DNA from 2 places in the Paenibacillus sp. FSL H3-0302 genome. Region 2 is predicted to be linked to the other one. Evidence: a T-box and tRNA genes for the amino acid it is inferred to sense, from the RefSeq annotation. Region 2 holds a T-box; the other holds one or more tRNA genes.
The links. A T-box is a leader RNA that pairs with one kind of tRNA and senses whether it is charged. The one in region 2 lies ahead of MHH50_RS24745 (valine--tRNA ligase), so its partner is inferred to be a tRNA-Val.

Region 1 (10,589 bases), 2.8 Mb from region 2:
CGGATCTATTAAACTTGCTGGATCTCATTTTGTTTGGAAGTGATTTGAATTTAGAGCATGCATTCAATAACCTACGATATCACACTTCTTTAATCCGTTTGATCGCCCAAGAAGGAAAAGAAAATAAACCACTCTTAGTTCTTATTGTGAAGTAACCTGTAGAGTCGCTCTCCTGACAAAAACCAACATATGTCTCTCCACTGACTAAATGTATTTGTAGTTGTAATTCTGTTTCAATTGCGTGAAAAATCAGTGTGAGATTCATATTAAAGCCCCCTTGCATAAGATGATTATATTCATAAAATACCCACTTCATTGTTAATGAACGCAAAATAGTTGACAATTGACAATGTTGTAATATTTTAAACGTGATTTTGGCATAAGCATGTCTATAACAAATCCCCCATCAACCTTAAGTGGTAGGAGGGGGATTTGTTGTATTGATGAAAACTAACGATCCTTACCAGTGTTATAGAGCAGCATATATACTTCCCAATGAATTATATTAAGTTTATACAGTAAACTTTAATTCCTTTAGAATGATATTCAGGTGATTCCTAACGGATTTGTTTAATGGTTGTAAAGGCAAGGGAAGACTAGGACTTTTAATTAAGCCAATTATTTCAGCAGCTGCTGAAATCACTCGAAGGCTACCATAGCTATTGAATAACTTCCAGATCGGTTCTAGTAATGTTGAAAGGTGTTGTGCTTCTTCTAATGGCCACTTTGAGTCATTCTTGTGATATCTAGACATAACCTCGGAAATAAACCACCTAGCACTGAGACCATAAGTCACAACCTGCACTTAAGCCTGGATATGCGGATGGATTCCCGCTTATTCCAAACGTAACATGGAGTGGAATAACAGCTCTGAGTTTTTCTACAGCAATTCTGCTGTGCAGCTCATCACTGAAATGGAAATGTGAAGTGCCGGGATTATCATAAACACAAAGTGGAATGGAGAGTGAACTTCTCACCTGCTCGTATAGAAAAAACACCTCTTCATCTGCTAGTGCCTGATAGGAGATAGGAGCCAAGAGTACTGCACTTGCCCCAGCTTGTTGTGCATCTTCCGCTAATTGAAGTCCTTCTGAAGTTCGAATCGCACTTATGCTTGTCATCACGGGAATCCCTTCAGCAGAACTAACAGCAAGCTCAAGGACACGCAAACGCTCCCCTCTACTAAGATACGCATAGTTTCCAGTTGATCCCAGTACACCAATTGAGTCTACTCCCGCCTTTACCAATTCTTTAATAAAAAAAGGGACCAATTTTAGAGGCTAGGTGTTGTTAGAAATTATGAGTTGCCACGTTTGTCCCGTAGCGATTTAGATTCAGAACAAACATAAAATAACCTGTCAAGCTTATGCCTGAAGGGTCTATTAGTGCTTATACGATAAACTCTGTAAATACTGGGCTTCGAAGCATGCCAGATATGGTCCGGGACTCCAGATGTACAAACTCCGTATCCTTACCTTTGTATATCAAGATATCAAAGATGGCGTAATACGCTGGGAGTGTCCCAGTGAGTTGAGTTATTTTATCAGTTACTCTCGCTTGAAATCGACTCATAACAGATTCAAAATCGGATACTCTCAGTACGAAGATACAGGGACAGAGAGGGTTAATAGCCCTCCTCTCACAAAGGTTATAACGTAGTAGATACATATTGCGACATGAAAAAAAGATAAAAATGCTTATGCATCCTTATCCTTTTCAAGTAATTCTATTATTCTGTCTAATTTTTTTTCTATGTTAGTAGTTTTATCTGAAACTTTGTTTTTGGTTCCATAATCACCTTTTAACAGTAAAACCAAGGGAATCGCCAAAACAAATACCAACGGTATTAAAAAAAAATATTGCAAGATAGCACCTCATTAAAAGTTTTTATTTAAGTATAACAAATTTCAAAAAAAAGACTCTCTCCCACAAGGAGGATATAAGAGATAGTTTGGCTGTACTGAACTTATAAAGGGGTTGGATAATCTTCATTTCTTACCCATTAAAGATATACCATAGTAATCCATAAGCTATTCCGAAGTAAGCAATCACACCTAGTAAAGAGATGGATAAAAGAATAGTGATAACTTTCTTGCCGTTCATAAAATTCACCTCTTAATTAATATAGCACGGATTTAGGGAGGAACTGACGTCAATATGGTTAAGATCATCTTTGCTTTTATTCTCTTAGTTTCATTCATAGGGTAAATCGCCGAAATGGACAGAAATAAATTCGGTAGCATGACATGGCAGCAATATGTGTTGCTTCAATAATCGCATTAGCTGCGGTGGTTATTTTTTCATAAAACCCAAATTTGAGAGGAGCAATTATAAATGAAAGCCAACGTAACTACAAAGATCAAGGATATCAAATTTGGTAATAAAGAGGACGTAATCACGTTAACGATCGAGGGCAATATCACAGACCAGCAGGTATCCATCCTGCGAAACATTAAAAATACTGGCTAGCATTCGTAAGCTTCAGCAGCTCGCAAGCTGATCTGGATGATTATACTCCAACACATACGCATCAAGGTATTCGCGGAACGATTGATAATGATGGATCGGTTAATGTTGACTCCGGTCAGATGACGATAGAAGAGGTGACTGAAGAGGAAGACGAGAACGAAGAAAGAGAAGACGATCAGGAAGAACAGGAAGAACAACAGGAACTAAAAGATACAGATGGTCAAATAATTCCTGTGAATAAAGACGATCTGCCGTTCTAAGATGGTACACTCCCCGACTTCGGTGGGGGGATTCTTAACAAAGGGGGATTGCCCAGTGCAACAGATTTTATTGCCTGAGATAGATAGAGAACGGACGCAAGCTGCCGTTGAAGCGGCTCTTGAAAAATATAGGATATTTGAGTTTTTGTCTTTCGAGAAGGAGGAAGAGAAGGGTGATTGAACAAATGTATAAGACTACTTCTGATTATCCCTCTGTACTTACAGCGAAGGAAATACAACAAATACTTGGTATAGGTGAGCGTCAAACATATGAACTATTAAACTCGGGTCAATTTCATATCGTGAGGGTAGGAAAGATGATAAAAGTCTCAAAAGATGTATTTCTTAAATGGTTACAGGGATAAAAAAAGTGGTGCCGATTATGGCACCACTTTTGCTTTAGTCTACTACAGGGCACCATAATGGCACCAATTCGTAATTCACTCAAAACATAAACATCCCTAAACAAAAGAAAAAGCCTTATTATATAAGGCTTTTTCAGTATAGGACGGATGGGGTTCGAACCCATGACCCCTACCCTGTCAAGATAGTGCTCTCCCGCTGAGCTACCGTCCTGCGACGAAATTTATAATACCATACGATAGAGTAGGATGGCAATTCTTTTTTATAATCAATATAGATGTAGAGTTGTATTTACTTCTTAATTTTCTCCGATTAAGTAGTTAAATAGCTAGAAAGGGGATGACCCTTCATCCCCCTGCACCGAGTCAGATAAAAAACGGGAGTAGAAATAGACTGCTTATTCCGAAAAAAGGGATACGGCGTGGATAGAAGCGGCGTCTTGGGTAAAAGCCGGGCTGGAACCCGAATTGTCTATAGTTCGACTGCTCGGCAGGCATTCCGTTCATACGATCGACCATTTCATTGCTGGGAACCGCTAGGGTGATATAGTTCTGATCCACGTGAGCGATGAAGCCGTCAAAGGATTGACCATCAGTCGTTACTATACCTACATATTTATTCATGCAATTCCAAGCGACCTGTTGATGAAAATTTGTATTTGATTCCATGGATATCCTCCTCGAATGTTTCAATCCTGATAACAGTCTATGGTCCTTTGCCTACAACGTTCACGGCGTTTGCCTATATGTAGGAAGGTTAATTTTCAGGGATAATCACTGAGGAGGATTCGATTAGTTCTTTAATCTATACACATGCTTGTGCTGTACTTTCTAATCAGTATTATTCTTGGAGTTATTGGAATGAGCTTCAATGGAGTAGATAACTTCTTTTTTGCCAGTAAGCGGGGAGTCATTTATAAAATACAATTTGTCACCGCTCCGTTTTACGAATTTCAAAGTATCTCCTTTAAAAGGAACATCGTTATTTTCCGCATATTCCTGATCCTTTGCTGTGAGTAGCTCCTTATACAAAAGGGTTCGCTCGCCTGTTTGGCGGTCGATTAAGGTTAGCAATCCATTCTGATTTCCACGAAGCAGTATGATTTCTTTATCAATGCTTTCTACATAGTAAGCATCTTCCTCGCCACCCAGCTTTACAAGATCAAGAGTATCTATTACATTGCCTGTGCCGTCTTGGATGAAACGTAAGGTATTACCATCATGCAAGATGAGGTTGCCATCATAAGGTTTGAAATCCGCATCTCCTCTGAACTGGTAAGCGAATGTGGCCTTGCGTAGTAATGCACCATTTTTGAATATGAGTGTGATTTCGCGTGTATTAATATGAGGCTCTCCATAGGAATCAATAATCTTAATGACTAGCAGACCCCCCGCCGTTTTCTCGATCTTCATTCCTGCCCAGTCAAAGTTTGTTTGGAGTGAAGTGAGTTTTATCACCGTATCCTTGCCTTGTGAGACATATAAATCACCATTAGCTTTGACCAGCGTATAGGTACGCCCTCCAAAGGATTCTGTGAAAACATTGTAGGTCTTCAGATCATCTGCTAAAAGTGTGTTCGTTGTGGAGTCCAGACGGAGATGGCTGCCTTCGAAAGCCTTAACGATAAAACGGGCCGGCACATATATCCCATCTTCTTTGGATTTAAAAGGTATTCCTCCTAGATCTACCGCTTTCCCGTCAAGCAAGCCAGTTTGACTCCCGATTCGAACAGCAAAACTTTTAGTCCAGCCTTTGAACAGAGCACGTTTGCCGGATTTATCCCATTCCATTTTTAAGCCAGCTTGTTCAGCGATCCCCCGAACATCTACGTAGATTACACCATTTTTGAGCAGCGCAGGTCCGCCTATGTTTCCACCAGGAATGCCAAATTGGTAGTATACTTGCGAAGTACTAGCAGAGGAAGCTTGGGCAAGCGCAGAGGACTCCGATACAGTTAATGAAGAGCTTGCTGACATGGTGGCAGGGAGTAAAAGTGTTGAGAGCATTAAGACGGATAACCAAGCTTTGGAGTGAAAAGAGAGCATATTAACCAACCCTTTCTTTATCTGGCAGTAAAATTTATCCAAGATAGTTGGTTTGACGCTGAAACGTTTCTAAAAGTTGCGTCGTATACTTTCCGAAGGGCTCACTGTAGAAATATATTTAATGCTACTATGATAAGATAGATGGAACTGTACAGTAGTTTCTTAAAATTGAAAGATAAAGGAGCTTGTGATCTTGCCGCAAATGCAAAATGAGCAGAAAAAGAATACTTCTACTCCGCTGAAATGGTTGGGGGGCGGAGCCGCCATGCTCCTGTTAAAAGGAAAGGCGATTTTGTCTCTGCTGAAAATAGGTAAAATTGCCGGGCCGTTAATTTCCATGATGGTTTCGATAGGGGCATATGCTTTGATTTATCCGTGGGGGTTTGCTATAGGTATTGTCCTGCTTTTGCTTGTTCATGAATTGGGACATGTTATAGCCGCTAAGCGGATCGGGTTACCCGTCAGCGCTCCGTTATTTATTCCTTTTTTAGGCGCGTTAATTACTATGAAAAAACATCCGCTGGATGCGAAGACAGAAGCGTATGTTGCTTTTGGCGGACCGATTCTGGGTACTATTGGGGCTACTGCTGTGTTTGGAGCGGCATATTATATGGATAGTCCACTTCTTTATTCCCTGGCTTATATAGGCTTATTGCTTAATTTGATTAACCTGCTGCCAATCCATCCGCTAGACGGTGGACGTATTGCTACCGCAGTTACGCGCTGGCTGTGGCTTGTGGGTCTGGTGGGTGGCTTAGCTATAATCGTTTACTTGCGTTCGATTTTGTTCTTTATCATCTGGGCAATGTTTGCTTACGATCTGTATAATAAATATGTGAAAAGACGTAACAACAACCGGCCGCAGTCTGTCACTAAGGGGTTCTTAATTCCCGTGGAGCCCTTGCGAGAGGCGGGTTACATGATTCCAGGAGCTGAGCATCGCCGGGATTTACCTTTTACTACCTACAGTGATCTAGAGAGACAGCAGTATGTTGTGGTCAGATGGGACCAGCTGAATTATTATGGCAAAGCTACACTGCCACAGCAATGTATTATTGAAAAGGTAAGAATTTCGCAGCTGGAGCAAGTAACGTTAGAGAATGGTCTTCATTTAAAAATGCAATGTGACATCAGCTGTACCGTGCACGATAATGATAAGTATTACGATGTGCCAGCCAGTACACGCTGGAAATATGGAACAGCTTATTTTGTTTTAGCAGGCTTTTTGGTTGGGATGATGTATCTAGTCCATTTGGTTGGAAACGTCAATCTCTAAGAGGGCAACTGGAATGAATAGCTCCTATTGTTTATAAAGCTCCTGAATCGTCAAAGCTGTAGTGAGTATAACTGCAGCTGCGATGAAAGGAGCTTTTTTATGTCTAAAATTGTGAAATGGGAAGTCGGCGTTTGCCTAGTGTTACTGCTGGGTGTAGTGGGGTGCTCTACGGTGAAACCCGCAAAAGTTATCGAAATCAATGAGATGACCAATCTGGATGGCAAATCTAAAAGTCAGTATCCTCCGTTGTCACCTGTGATGCAAGACGTATATAACCGTTCAATCCCTGAAGAAGTATATTCTGTGGATTAGTCTACTGAGAGGTTACGGATTCCATGTGTAGGCTTTTCTTTCTTGTCATTATTTTATATAATAGACAACTATCGTTGGCTACATAGAGAGAGGAGTTTGCAACTAACATGGCGGCAGAAATCTTACGGGTAACTACAGAGGAACAGCTTCAGATGGGGCTGGATATCCGTACTAAAGTATTTGTTGAGGAACAAAAGGTACCGGCCGAGGAAGAAATTGACGAATATGATGCCATCAGTCCGAATGCGCACCATATTCTGATTATAGATGAAGGGATACCTGTAGCAACGGGTAGATTGATCTATTACAAAGCAGGTACTGCTAAAATGCAGCGCATCGCCGTATTGAAAGACTATCGGGTCAAAGGATACGGACGTGTCTTGTTACTGGCGATGGAAGAGCTTGCTCGGGAGCTTGGACTGGAAGCTTCAATTCTAGATGCTCAGTGTCAGGCAGAGAATTTCTATAAGAAACTCGGCTATGAAGTTATTTCTACAGAACCATTTTATGATGCAGGTATATTACATGTACGTATGCAAAAAATGCTTTAAAGATGGCGCACATAATTATTGGACGCTCTACGCAAGCTAGGATGTGCCGAATGATGGCAAATCCAAGTGCAAGGGGCGAACTTAAGTGCCAAATAACGAACGTGAATCTTTCGTAGCTGTTCAAAAAAATGGGGATGGCGATTTAACAAGCTTCCAGACCTCTACAGGACGTGTGCTGGCGTATGACCAAGCCCTGCAAGAAGTACAGGCCGGAAATATTGCCGGAGTGAACGCTTTTAAAGGTAAGGATGGAGAAACTTATATTCGCGGAGATGCGGATGGAGATCCAACTAACAATCTGGATAATTTGCCGACATTTTCATAGTTCAACACGAAAAGCCGTACATACGTCTACAGACGTTTATGTACGGCTTTTTTTTGTAAAGATCAGAGTTTATAGTTCACATGCTGCTCTAAAAATTCCATCTCTCCTGTAAGTCCGACGAAATCTGGTTGTTCATCGCTATAATGCATGAGCTTGATCCGCTCGCGAACATCTTTAGGCAGAGACATCAGCTCTTCCAGCGTAGTGTGAACAACGCCTGTTCCACCTAGTTGGCAGTCATGCAGGATGATCCGGATCCCGCGCTCCCGCACAAGGCTAATCAGTAGATCCGGCTGAAAGGTCATGTCCGCACTATAAAAAATCTCGTTGTTTATTAGAAGGGAATAACTGTTTTTCCCGGGAATATGCGGTGTTTGTATGATCTCTAATGAAAGAGTAGGAGAGAGCTTGTAGGTATTTTCAGGCTGCATGGGCTTAACATCGAAGATATCAGATAAGGAAGATACAGCATCTTCTTGGTATAAACCTCCCTTTAACGTATTGTTCCACAAGGGCTCTATAAGTGTCTCCGGAAGAAGTAAGGTCATTTTTTTACCGTGCACATGCTTTAAGGTTAGCGCAAGCTCTTCCAGCCCTCCAACATGATCTGCATGAATATGTGTAATGAGCGTAGCATTTACGTCACTGAAGGATTTTTCAAGTCTATGCATGGCAAGCGGGGCTGTTATCCCGCAATCAATCAGCAGGGTGTAATTTTCATCTAGCAGCAAGCCATTGTTGTTAAAATATTTTTTCGCAAAAGCATTGCCTGTTCCTAGCATTTGTAGGCTTAGACTCATAAGAAAGAACCCTCCTGAAATCGGTTATAGCTAATGTTTCTACTTCGAATAAGACCATAATATCATTTTTCGCAAGATCAATGAAATATTTACCTGAAATCAGCGCAACTTGCTGAAACAAAGTAAGTATATATTAACAGCATGAATTATCTGGAGGGTCTCAAATGAATAGATGGAAAAAAATCACTTTGTGCGTGTTTGCTTTTTCCTTAATGGGTGGCTCATTATTATTCGCCGATTCCGTTAATCAGAAAATTAGAGTATGGAGCAACGGAAAAGAAATTGTAGACGGCGGTTATCTAATTGATGGAAAAACGTACATTCCTGCTAGAGAAACAGGCGGGGTTGTTACTTGGGACGGTTCTGGGAAAGTTACGATCCTTAAACCTAATGTCCATATTGTACTTTTTAAAGGGGATACGGTTTTTGGCAATGTCAATGTAGGCAAGCTGAAAATAAAGATATTAACTCAGGTAGATAGTCTGACCGAAGAGATTTCAGCTGTGAAAGTGGCCATGACAGATCCGTCTGGAAACGTTAAGGATATTCAGTCACAGGTGCTTGAAGGCTCGCAGAAGGATAATTTCTGGTTTCCAACCTCGGAGTTTACTTATGATTTTAAAGAAGCGGGCAAATATCGGGTAGGCTTCTATATTAAGCCCTCCAAAAATGCCGATTACGTACTTGTGTCGGAGAAGGTAATAACAGCGTTAAATTAGGTGTTCTAAATTGACCTGAACTAATCTAACGTGGTACGATACCAGATGTAGGATAATACAATTCAAAGTGAGGTATTACAATGAGCGATCACAAACATGAGCATGGTGAAGCATGCGGTTGCGGGCATGATCACGACCATGAGCACGAGGAGTTTGTGCTGACCTTGACGAACGAGCAGGGCGAAGATGTGGAAATGGTGCTTGTAGAAACGTTCGACATAGGCGAGAAATTATATGCTCTGTTGTTAGAGCGCGAGAATCCAGAAGCAGACGGCATTATTCTGCGTATGGAAGAAGAAGACGAAGAAATGGTATTGTATAATATCGAAGATGAAGAAGAATGGAAAGCTGTTGAAGAAGCTTACAACAATCTGCTTGCTCAGCAAGAATAGATTCTAGCGACTAAACTTAAGCTGTTCTATGTGAATGGAACAGTTGATGCTTATATACAGAAACCCGATACTCATTATGGTATCGGGTTTTTGTATAAATGATTTAAGTTTTTAAGGAAAAAGATAGATCTTAGGATATAGGATCGGCTTCAACAATCACCTTAACATTAGTGATGCTGCGGTCCTCAGGCCCTTTAACCGGCAGGCCGATTTCGACGTGGTCGATAATGTAGTCGATATTATCCTGAGTAATGACTTCGCCAGGGAGGAGAATCGGTATCCCCGGTGGATATACATAGATAAACTCTGCAATGATGTATCCAGCAGATTCGCGGAACGGAACTAACTGAGTGTCAGCATAAAAAGCATCTCTTGGAATTAAAGCAAGCTGCGGGATTTCTGGAACCTGAACCTTCAGTTCATAGATTTCACCCTTGCTATAATGGATAGCGGATAGCACCCGTAAAGCAGCTAATAATTTATCTACTGATTCTTGAGTATCACCTGGGGTAATAAGGCAAAGAATATTATACATGTCACTCAGTTCAACTTCGATGTTGTATTTCTCACGCAGCCAGTTTTCGGTTTCGTAACCAGTGATCCCTAAATGGCGAACGTGAATGTTAAGTTTGGTTGGATCTAGATCGAAAGTTGCTTCTGTTCCAAGTATTTCTTTACCAAAGCTGTACAAGCCTTCGATAGTGTTAATGGTCTCGCGTGCGTAGTTGGACAATTGGATGGTTCTTTCCGCCATTTCATGTCCGTTTAGCGCGAGATTGCGTCTAGATGTATCGAGAGACGCTAATAAAATATATGAGGTTGATGTTGTAGTCAGCATGCTCATAATGGTCTGCACCCGTTGTGGGTTAATCAGCCCAGTCTTCGCATTTAGATTCAGTACCGAGCTTTGCGTCATGGAACCACCAAGCTTATGCACACTAGTGGCAGCTATGTCCGCACCGGCCTGCATGGCCGATACCGGCAGATCCTCATGAAAATGAATCAGTACTCCATGTGCCTCGTCCACCAGAACGGGTACCCCGTAACGGTGAGCCAGGTCGACAATCGAACGCAGGT
Region 2 (10,589 bases):
CTACAGCGGACATTACCTTGTCTGGCGTTTCCGGATTCAGGCCAGCTTCGAAAGAAGAGGTATTGCAGAAACGTCCGATGTAGTTGTCGTTACGAGTAATGATGCTCAGTGTTTCCTCATTGCTCGCTTTAATAATCAAATCAACCTTTTTGCTCATCGGTACATTTACTTCAGCACGGATATTACGAACTGCCCGGATTACATCCATCAGCAGGTTCATTTCCGCTACCGCTTGCGGGTTCTCCAGAGCAGCATCATACTCAGGCCAAGCAGCCAAAGTGATTGTCTCTCCTTCATGCGGCAGATGCTGCCAGATTTCCTCCGAAATAAACGGCATAAACGGATGGATCAAGCGCATCGTGCGGTCGAGTACATAAGCAAGTACGGACTGTGTCTTCGCTTTGGCTGCGGCATCCGTTCCGTAAAGCGACAGCTTCGCGAACTCAATATACCAGTCACACAAATCGTCCCAAATGAAGTTGTACAGCTGGCGGCCGGTCTCGCCGAACTCGTACGAGTCAATTAGACGCGTAATTTCACGAGAAGTTTCGTTCAGACGGTGTAAAATCCAACGGTCAGCCGTAGTTAGCTCCCCAGTAATGTCAATATTCTCGAAGCTAACTCCTTCAAGATTCATGAGGGCGAAGCGTGACGCATTCCAGATCTTATTAGCGAAATTACGCGCCTGCTCTACCTTTTCCCAGCGGAAGCGTAAATCCTGACCCGCTGTGCTGCCGGTAGAAATCATATAACGCATAGCATCTGCGCCATACTTCTCGATAACCTCAAGCGGATCTACACCGTTGCCGAGTGATTTGGACATTTTTTGTCCTTCAGCATCCCGTACCAAACCATGCATCAATACGTCCGAGAATGGTTTCTCTCCGGTGAATTCCAGTGCCGAGAAGATCATCCGCGCTACCCAGAAATAAATAATATCGTAGCCCGTTACGAGCACATCGTTCGGATAGTAACGTTTGAAATCTGCACTGTCTTCATTCGGCCAGCCTAGGGTTGCAAACGGCCAGAGGTTGGAGCTAAACCAAGTATCCAGAACATCCTCGTCCTGTTTCAGGTCGGTTAAGCCGCTGATCCGGCGCGCTTCTTCCTCGTCATTCGCCACAACCAGCTCACCGGTAGATTCAGAATACCAAGCCGGAATACGATGCCCCCACCAAAGCTGACGGGAAATACACCAGTCGCGTACGTTTTCAATCCAGTTCAGGTAGGTTCTCTCGAACCGTTCAGGTACAAAGTTAACCCCATTACCATCCTTCTGTGCATTGATGGCAGCTTCGGCGAGCGGCTGCATCTTCACGAACCATTGTGTGGACAGGTACGGCTCAACAACCGCTCCTGAACGTTCACTGTGTCCAACTTGATGCACATGATCTTCAATAGAGATCAGAACGCCTTGCTCCTTCAGATCCGCCGTGATGGCCTTACGGCATTCACTCCGGTCTTGACCTTGGTAAGGTCCTGCTTCTTCGTTCATCGTACCGCTCTCATCCATTACGTTGATCTGCGGCAAATTGTGCCGTTGACCTACCTCGAAGTCATTTGGATCATGAGCTGGCGTGATCTTAACCGCACCGCTACCAAACTCTTTATCTACATACTCGTCAGCGATAATTGGAATCTCCCGGCCGATAATCGGCAGGATCAGGGTTTTACCAATCAGATCTTTATAACGATCATCCTCAGGATGAACAGCAACTGCCGTATCACCCAGCATCGTCTCCGGACGTGTGGTCGCTACAGTGATATGTCCGCTGCCATCTTTAAGGGGGTAACGCAGGTGGTACAGATGACCGTTAACTTCCTTATATTCAACCTCGATATCCGACAACGCCGTACGAGCCGCCGGGTCCCAGTTGATGATACGTTTACCGCGATAGATCAAGCCTTTATTATAAAGCTTAACAAATACCTCGCGAACTCCCTTCGACAAACCCTCATCGAGGGTAAAACGCTCGCGGGAGTAGTCAAGGGAAAGTCCCATTTTTGCCCACTGCTCATGAATGGTGTTCGCGTATTTGTCTTTCCAATCCCACACCTGCTCCAGGAACTTCTCACGTCCGAGGTCATGTCTAGAAATCCCCTGCTCGCGCAGCTTCTGCTCTACCTTCGTTTGTGTTGCAATACCTGCGTGGTCCGTACCTGGCAACCAAAGCGTATCGAAGCCCTGCATCCGTTTAGTACGAATCAGGATATCCTGTAATGTGAAATCGAGCGCATGCCCGATGTGCAGCATTCCCGTTACGTTTGGCGGCGGGATCACAATACTATAGGCTTTAGCATCCGGACGCTGGCCTGCGCGGAAATATCCGCCCTCTGTCCAGTAGGAATACCATTTCTGTTCTGCTGCCTTCGGATCATACGTTGTTGGCATCTCGTTTTTAGATTCATTCGTAGCAGCAGCATCTGCCGCTGTTAGATGGTTTTGGTCAGCCATTCTCTGATACCTCCACTAGTTTACTTGTAGTTGCTTATAGTTGTTAATAAAGTTGCTGTATAGAGCACACAGGTCTCTGAAAAAAACAAAAAGACCCCTCGTCTCAAAGGACGAAAGGTCATTCTTTCGCGGTACCACCTTTGTTTCGCGCCAATGAAAAATAAAACTACACTTCTTACCCTACGGATTCAGAAGCTTAGCGCGACACTCGTACAGATAACGGCTGCTACCGGCCACAACCTAACTTATCCTTCACAAATATGAAGATAAGCTCAGAAGGGCGACTCCGGGGCGACTTCGGGGGCTGTTTCCTACGGAATGTCACAGCACTTGCAATTCCGCTCTCTGAAGGGCTGACCGCCTACTCTTCCCGTTCCCAGTCTTTACTTAGATATTGCTTACTCCATAATACATTTTGAGCCCCCCCTAGTCAACCTGGATACGCCTTTGCAGCGGGACTTTAGGCTGAATTTCGACTTATTTCTTCTGAAGCATCCCTTCCAACAATGAAACAGCAAAAATCCCGATCCTAATACCTGATCGGGATTCACCTATTCATGTGTGTACGCATCACGATTCGATTACGGGATGTACAACACTTGACCTTCCTCTACACTCTGCCCGGATAAGCGATTATACATTACCAGCTCCCGCGCACTTAGCTGATACTTCTCTGCTATGGTATCCAGTGTTTCTTCACGCTGCACAATACACAGCCGAACTTTGCGGAACATGTTAGCTCCATCCGCGCTGGCAATGAATCTGCTCTTCCATTCCGTATTATTGCCAACCTCTGGAACGTCCACTGCTGCAGATGTGTTTCCTTCCGACTGCAGAGCTTCCTGCTCTTTACGGACACGACTGGAGCTTAGTAAAGAGGAGAAGGTGAGATGTTCTTTTTCCGGAATTTCTGCTTCTTTTTTACTGCCCAAGGCGATCTTAAGATCTTGTTTCTCCTCATGAGAAGCCACACTCTCTTGTGAAACAAAAACTTCGTTCGCATTCTCATTAATCGGCGCAGTATTCTCTTCTTGCTTAGAAAGCGCATTATTAGCCTCATTTTCAGAAGCGAATACAGGGATATCCTGAATTGCATCTGCACTAACGGCTGGAACAGCGGTCTCTCTAGGAGTAAAATATTCCTCTGCCGACTGTTGGTTCTCTTCGCTCACATTGCTTGCTTGATTCAGCTGAGACACCTCAACCTCTTTGTTCTGGGCCTCGGCTTTAAACCAGTAATCGGATAAACCCGCTTTAGCATCGTCAACTTGGGACTCCAGACTATGTGTCCGTGCTTTAGCTCCCTTGTCCTTCTCCTGACCGGATGAGAAATTGACTACAGGGGACGTATGAGCGACTCCACTTGAGACTAATGATTCTTCTGTTTCCTGTTCATTCGCTTCGGCATGCTCATGTTCTTCTACAGCAACCTGTGAGGCATCCTCACCGAAGGTCCACTGAGAATTTTCATAAAGTGCATCATTTTCCTGTTCTTGTAGCTCCGTAGTAGCTTCTACCCTGTCATCATTCACAGGAGAATAGGCGACTGTATACTCCTCTTGCTGCCAGGCTGGTTGAGGTTGAGGGTCCGCACCACCGATCCCCCGCAGCGATAATACGCCTGTTATATTCACAGTGCGCATCGTGAGCAGATCGATATCAAAATTCTCAATCTCTACCCCAATATCTTCAATCGAGCTGACGCGTGTAAGCGGAACAGTGATTTCCACGGGAATGGCATGCTCCAGACGTTGTGTTCGGTCATCTTCACTCCGGTAAAGCCCGGTAAGCAACAGCTGACCATATAACTCGGCCCGATCCTCCCGCTGAATCACCTGAATTTCCGGAAGTAGTTCAACCTCCTCCAGCTCAGCTATTCCCGGAAGCTCTTCCGAAAGGTGAATGCGTTCGTAAATATCAAACCGCAAGCCGTGGGACTGATCAAACACGGGATATGTCCTCCTTCTTGGCATAATCTAACCCTGAGACAGGCCCAGAGCATAAGCCCAAAATGTTACTCCCCACATGTATATGCTTCAAACAGAGAGGCATGACAACTTTGGTAGTACTAACCGGACAGGATGCTAATAAATTTCATGAATTTAAGAGCTCACCAAACCTTCAGCCTGCTGATAGATGCACTACTTCGTAAGAACAAAGTATTATATGCTGCTTTTATTAATAAGACATGGATAGATGTTTTTTTTCTGAAAAAATAGAAAAAGAACAGCAGAACCAGCTTTTGCTGATTCTACTGTTCCTTAGCCACTTACGTATCTGTCAGGGTGCTTCAGACAGCAGCTCTCGCAGCTGCAGCATATCCTCCGGCCACGGATCGCTGACTTCCAGCTGTTCTCCGCTCCAAGGATGGCGGAAGGACAATGCCTCGCCATGCAGGGCATGGCGGCCGGCAGCGCTGGAAGCCCAAACCGGACCGCCATATAGTTCATCCCCATACAAGGGATGACCCATATGGCTGAGATGAACGCGAATCTGATGCGTCCGTCCAGTCTCCAGCTGCACATGCACCAGGCTTCCGCCATGCAGTGCCTCGCGCTCGATGATTCGCGTCACGGCAGATTGTCCGCCGGGCGAGACCCGTCTGCGCGCAGCGTGATGCCGATCGCGCCCAATCGGGGCATCGATCACCTTAAGCGCAGGCGGCACGATGCCTTCAACGATCGCGGCGTAGTGCCGCGAGATGCTTTTTTCACGCATATTCTCGTCCAGGACTAACTGTGCGAACTCATTTTTCGCATACATCACCGGACCCGTTGTATCTTTGTCCAAGCGGTGAATATGGCGCACAGCCACATTTTCGCCGGAAGTGATATAATGCGCAGCTACGAGGTGATCCAGAGTTACACCTGTTCCACTGCCATCTGGATGTACCGCCAGCCCAGCTGGTTTATGAGCTACCAGGCAAAAATCATCCTCATACAGCACCTCAAGCTCTTCCCATATCGGTTCAAGCCCCGCATCACGATCGGGAAAAAGCGCCAGCCGAAGCCGGTCGCCTTTCCACTGAATGCCTCCCTCGCGGCGTAACCGCAGATGAAGTTTCTCCGGCATACCTACAGTTTCTAGCAGCCACTTGTCAATCATTGCCTGCGTATCCTCGGCTCCAGTAATGATTTTGCCGGGTGTTACCTCCAGCCACTCTCCACGCCGGGTCCAAGCGCCACCACCGGTTCTTTCTCCGGCTCCGATGCTCAAAGGGCCTTCAGGGCATTATAATGGCCCTCAATGGTATCATCAATATCTTGCTCACTATGTGCAGCCGATATGAACATCCCCTCAAACTGTGAAGGTGGCACACTGATGCCTTGGTTTACCATATGACCAAAATAACGACGGAAAAGAACCGTGTCACTGGACTTAGCCGTTTCAAAATTGATTACAGGTCCTTCAGTAAAGAATGGGCAAACCATTGATCCTACCCGGTTGATAGTGAGCGGAATGCCAGTCTCAATTGAATTCTTTTTCAAACCCGCTTCCAGACGTGCACCCAATTGTTCCAGACGATCATATACTTCCGGGGTCAACAGCTTGAGCGTAGTATATCCGGCTGCCATCGCCAATGGATTACCACTAAGTGTGCCCGCCTGATAAATCGGTCCAGTAGGAGCGATTTGCTCCATGATCTCTCTTTTGCCGCCATAAGCACCCACTGGAAGTCCGCCGCCGATAACTTTGCCAAAACAAGTTATATCCGGAGTAATCCCGAACAAGCCTTGAGCACAGCCACGATTAACACGGAAGCCTGTCATAACCTCATCAAAAATAAGCAGCGAACCATTGTCAGAAGTTAATTTACGAAGCCCTTCCAGGAAGCCTGGAAGCGGTGGAACCACGCCCATGTTGCCGGCAATCGGCTCTACGATCACTGCGGCAATCTCATTGCCAAAACGTTCGAAAGCAATCTGAGTGGACTCCAAATCATTGTAAGGAACCGTAATGGTATTCATTGCAACGCCTTCTGGGACACCCGGGCTATCCGGCAAGCCCAATGTAGCTACACCAGAGCCAGCCTTAATAAGCAGACTATCGGCGTGACCGTGGTAGGAGCCTTCAAATTTCAAGATTTTGCTGCGCCCAGTGTAACCACGTGCCAAACGAATCGCGCTCATCGTAGCTTCCGTTCCAGAGTTAACCATGCGCACGATATCTACAGATGCCACTCGTTCAACAACAGTTTTTGCCATTTCCGTTTCGAGTAGCGTTGGAGCGCCAAAGCTTGTCCCTTTTACCGCCGTCTCCTGCAATGCCTTCACAACCTCAGGATGCGCATGACCCATAATCAGCGGACCCCATGAGAGCACATAGTCGATAAAGCTGTTGCCGTCGATATCAAAAATTCGCGAACCTATCCCATGATCCACATAAATCGGAGTCAGACCTACGGATTTAAACGCCCGTACAGGGCTGTTCACCCCGCCGGGAATATATTGTTTTGCTTCATCAAAAGCCTTCCGGGACGCTTCCTCTTTACGCGCCATTGGCACATTACTCATGTATCTTCACTCCTATTCTCTTCTTGGTTACACAAGCTTGTACAAACATATATTAGCTGCCGCGATGTCGGTGTGATGAAGATTAGCCGCGCAGCCAGCGGGCTGCATCTTTTGCAAAATAAGTAATAATAATGTCCGCACCAGCACGTTTCATGCCCGTCAGCATTTCCAGCACAACGGCTTGCTCGTCGATCCAGCCTTGCAGTGCCGCTGCTTTTACCATGGAATATTCTCCACTCACATTATAAGCCACCAAAGGAAGATCAAACTGATCACGAATCGTACGAATCACATCTAGGTAAGCCAGAGCTGGCTTCACCATTAACATATCCGCGCCTTCCAGCACATCGGATTCTGCTTCACGGAGTGCTTCGCGCAGATTGGCAGGGTCCATTTGATATGTTTTGCGATTCCCGAACTGTGGTGCTGAATCCGCTGCTTCGCGGAAAGGGCCATAAAATGCCGAAGCATATTTGACCGAATACGACATAATCGGCACATGCTCAAAGCCGTTCTCATCAAGTCCCGCACGAATTGCGTGAACAAATCCATCCATCATGTTGGAAGGGGCGATAATATCTGCTCCAGCTTTTGCTTGGGATACCGCCGTACGAGTCAAAAGCTCCAGCGAGGCATCGTTGATAACATCGCCATGGACCACACCATTCACCGTATGCGTATGCACCATTCCACAATGTCCGTGATCCGTAAATTCACAAAGGCAGGTATCTGCAACGACCAACAGCTCTGGGTACCACTGCTTGATCAAGCGAGTAGCCTCTTGCACAATTCCATCCTCTGCAAAACCGGAAGAACCGATAGCATCCTTCGTCTCAGGAATCCCGAACAACAATACAGCCGGGATGCCTAGTGCGGCAATCTCGTCCACTTCTGCTTTTAACGTATCCAGCGAAAAATGATACACACCCGGCATCGAGCTAATCTCATTCTTCACACCTGTTCCATAAGTCACAAAAATAGGCTGTACCATATCCAGCACATTCAGTATCGTCTCCCGCACCATGCCACGAATTCCAGCAGAGCCGCGCAAACGGCGGTGACGTGTAATTGGAAAGCTCATTTGTTCATCCTCCTGAAAAATAAAATATAAAACCAAATTATGTGTCTGGCAGCAAACTACAACTAGCCGCAGCCAAGTCTTAATTAGCTACAACCAAACCGCCGACCACTGGCTAACTACGTATAGTTGTAGTTTGTGCAACTATCTCGATGTTTTGTCCTAATTGTAAGCTTTAGTTGCATTCTCTACAGTTATTTATTACAAAAGTGCGAAGATTCCTCATTTAGCGGATATTTAATTGCACATACTACAACTAAACTCGACTTTAGCTGATATATAGAAAATTTAATTGTATGAAGTACAACTAAACCTAAACCTCAAGCAGATCTGCTCACATTAACCTACTGCATATTCTCTACATACCAGTTAGTTTACAACCAAATATTATCCTCCGAACTCCATAAGTAACTACGTTCGGAGTTCAATTTATATGTTACTTGAAGGTAGCGATGTGGCACTTTTGAGCGTAGATATAACGGCGCGTAAACTAACAAATGTTAGTTAGTAAAAGTAACCGCGAACTCATTAATAACTACCCACTCACGTGTAACCACGAACTATTTAGTAACTATGAACAAACTCTAAACTCACATGTAACCCCAACTATTTAGTAACTACGAACACACATGTAACCACGAACTATTTAGTAACTACGAACAAAACTCTAGCCTATAATCTAACTAAATATAAGCTGAGCGCTATATTTCTAAGCAGGCACTGCCTTTCTCCGTTGAACAGCTACTACTCTCCCCGCAGAGTAATCAGCTTCTACCTTCCCACCAGAAAGTAAGCTGCGTAAGCTAAGCACACCTGTAAACTATTGCTTCGTTTTATCCTCGATCCGAGCGCTACTGCAGCTGAGTCTCCGCATTCCAGCGGCAGAGCTCCTGCACCAAACCATCTATGGTTGCCTCTTCAGACAAGAGACCCGGTGTCAGTCCCGCGTCTACCGCAGTCTGCTCCGTTAACGGGCCGATGCAGGCGATTTTCACATTTGCAAGCAGCGGGAGCGGATCTTCAAGCCCCATCCGTTTCAGGATGTGTATGAAATTACGCACGGTTGACGAGCTGGTGAAGGTTACCGCGTGAACGCGACCTTCCTCTAGCAGCTTCAGCAGCTCGACGTCATCCTCACCCGTGACAACCGTCTCATAGGTATCCACGTCTGTCACCTGAAGGCCAAGCTCTCTCAGCTTGTCCGGCAGCCAGTCCCGCGCCAGATCGCCGCGCGGCAATAGCACGTTCTGCCCCGGCAGCAGCTGGGGACCGAACGTCTCAATCAGACCTTCCGCCTGAAACTTTGCCGGAAGTTCTTCAGCAATCACCCCGCGCTGCGCCAGCGCGGCGGCTGTGCCTGGTCCCACCGCTGCAATACGCGCGCGGTGTAGCCCGCGAATGTCCGCCCCCAGCTCCGCCAAGTGGCGCCAAAAAAACTCCACGCCGTTCGGGCTAGTGAAGAATACCCAGTCGTACGATTCCAGCGCGCCAAACGCCGCAGCAATCTTCGCCTTCTTCTCTGCCCCTTCCGGCATGATCGTCTCGATCACCGGGAACTCATAGGGTTCCCCGCCGAGTTCTTCAATTCTATCCACCAGCTCGCTTGCTTGGCTGCGAGCCCGTGTCACCACGATGCGTTTGCCGAATAACGGCATCGCCTCGACCCACTTCAGCTGCTCACGCTGCAGCACCACGTCGCCGACGACGATGACTGCCGGCGGCTGAAAATCCGCCGCCTTCACCTTCGCCTCAATATCGGCGAGGGTTCCCGTCAGCGTCTCCTGATCCGCGCGGGTGCCCCAGCGCACAAGTGCCACTGGTGTTTCTGGCGGCCGCCCGTGCTTGATCAGCTGAGCGCTGATATAACCTATTTTAGCTACGCCCATTAGAAACACTAACGTTCCCGTGGCGTTCGTTACTTTATCCCAATGAATGGAATGATCCAGTTTATCCGGACTCTCATGCCCGGTGATAATCGATAGGGAAGAGGCATGATCGCGGTGCGTAACAGGTATACCCGCATAGGCAGGTACACTGATCGCTGACGTGATGCCCGGTACGATTTCGTAATAGATCCCATTTTTGCGCAGCAGCTCCGCTTCTTCACCCACCCGGCCAAAAATCGTAGGGTCCCCACCCTTAAGCCGCACCACTGTTTTCCCCTGTAAAGCCAAATCAACTAACAATTGATTAATCTCTTCCTGCTTCATCGTGTGGCGATCCGGCAGCTTGCCTACATAAATCTTCTCCCCGCCGGGTTTCATGCATTTCAGCAATCTAGGACTTGCCAAGCGATCATACACCAGTACGTCGCTTTTTTGGATACACTCGAGGCCTTTCACAGTAATCAGCTTTGCGTCCCCGGGACCTGCACCTACCAAATAAACCTTCCCCGTCAATCCACTCATCCCCTAACGTCTGACAGTATCTTCTCCGCTCCTCTTGCAATCAGCTTTTTAGCGACTTCTTCGCCGAGCTGTACCGGGTCAATCCCCGTGCAAGTTTCTTTCAAAATCGTTGAACCGTCCGGTGTTCCCACCAT

Region 1: it encodes a tRNA-Val, which carries the amino acid that the T-box ahead of MHH50_RS24745 (valine--tRNA ligase) is inferred to sense. The anticodon was not compared.

The regions. Positions count from the first base shown of each region.
Region 1 is NZ_CP150284.1:2,741,644-2,752,232, forward strand. Features, by position in the region: gene MHH50_RS12020 (hypothetical protein) at 80-265, opposite strand; partial or broken gene MHH50_RS12025 (dihydrodipicolinate synthase family protein) at 512-1,256, opposite strand; gene MHH50_RS12030 (hypothetical protein) at 1,698-1,865, opposite strand; gene MHH50_RS12035 (hypothetical protein) at 2,335-2,469, shown strand; gene MHH50_RS12040 (hypothetical protein) at 2,589-2,729, shown strand; gene MHH50_RS12045 (hypothetical protein) at 2,785-2,910, shown strand; gene MHH50_RS12050 (helix-turn-helix domain-containing protein) at 2,915-3,094, shown strand; tRNA gene MHH50_RS12055 (tRNA-Val) at 3,234-3,305, opposite strand; gene MHH50_RS12060 (hypothetical protein) at 3,458-3,760, opposite strand; gene MHH50_RS12065 (copper amine oxidase N-terminal domain-containing protein) at 3,923-5,137, opposite strand; gene MHH50_RS12070 (site-2 protease family protein) at 5,340-6,413, shown strand; gene MHH50_RS12075 (hypothetical protein) at 6,513-6,725, shown strand; gene MHH50_RS12080 (GNAT family N-acetyltransferase) at 6,833-7,276, shown strand; gene MHH50_RS12085 (DUF3892 domain-containing protein) at 7,362-7,601, shown strand; gene MHH50_RS12090 (MBL fold metallo-hydrolase) at 7,664-8,401, opposite strand; gene MHH50_RS12095 (copper amine oxidase) at 8,566-9,120, shown strand; gene MHH50_RS12100 (DUF1292 domain-containing protein) at 9,201-9,512, shown strand; gene MHH50_RS12105 (aminotransferase class I/II-fold pyridoxal phosphate-dependent enzyme) at 9,643-10,589, opposite strand, start outside.
Region 2 is NZ_CP150284.1:5,539,704-5,550,292, forward strand. Features, by position in the region: gene MHH50_RS24745 (valine--tRNA ligase) at 1-2,455, opposite strand, end outside; T-box leader at 2,559-2,842, opposite strand; gene MHH50_RS24750 (LysM peptidoglycan-binding domain-containing protein) at 3,037-4,404, opposite strand; gene MHH50_RS24755 (RluA family pseudouridine synthase) at 4,736-5,671, opposite strand; gene hemL (glutamate-1-semialdehyde 2,1-aminomutase) at 5,668-6,954, opposite strand; gene hemB (porphobilinogen synthase) at 7,052-8,050, opposite strand; gene cobA (uroporphyrinogen-III C-methyltransferase) at 8,899-10,446, opposite strand; gene hemC (hydroxymethylbilane synthase) at 10,452-10,589, opposite strand, start outside.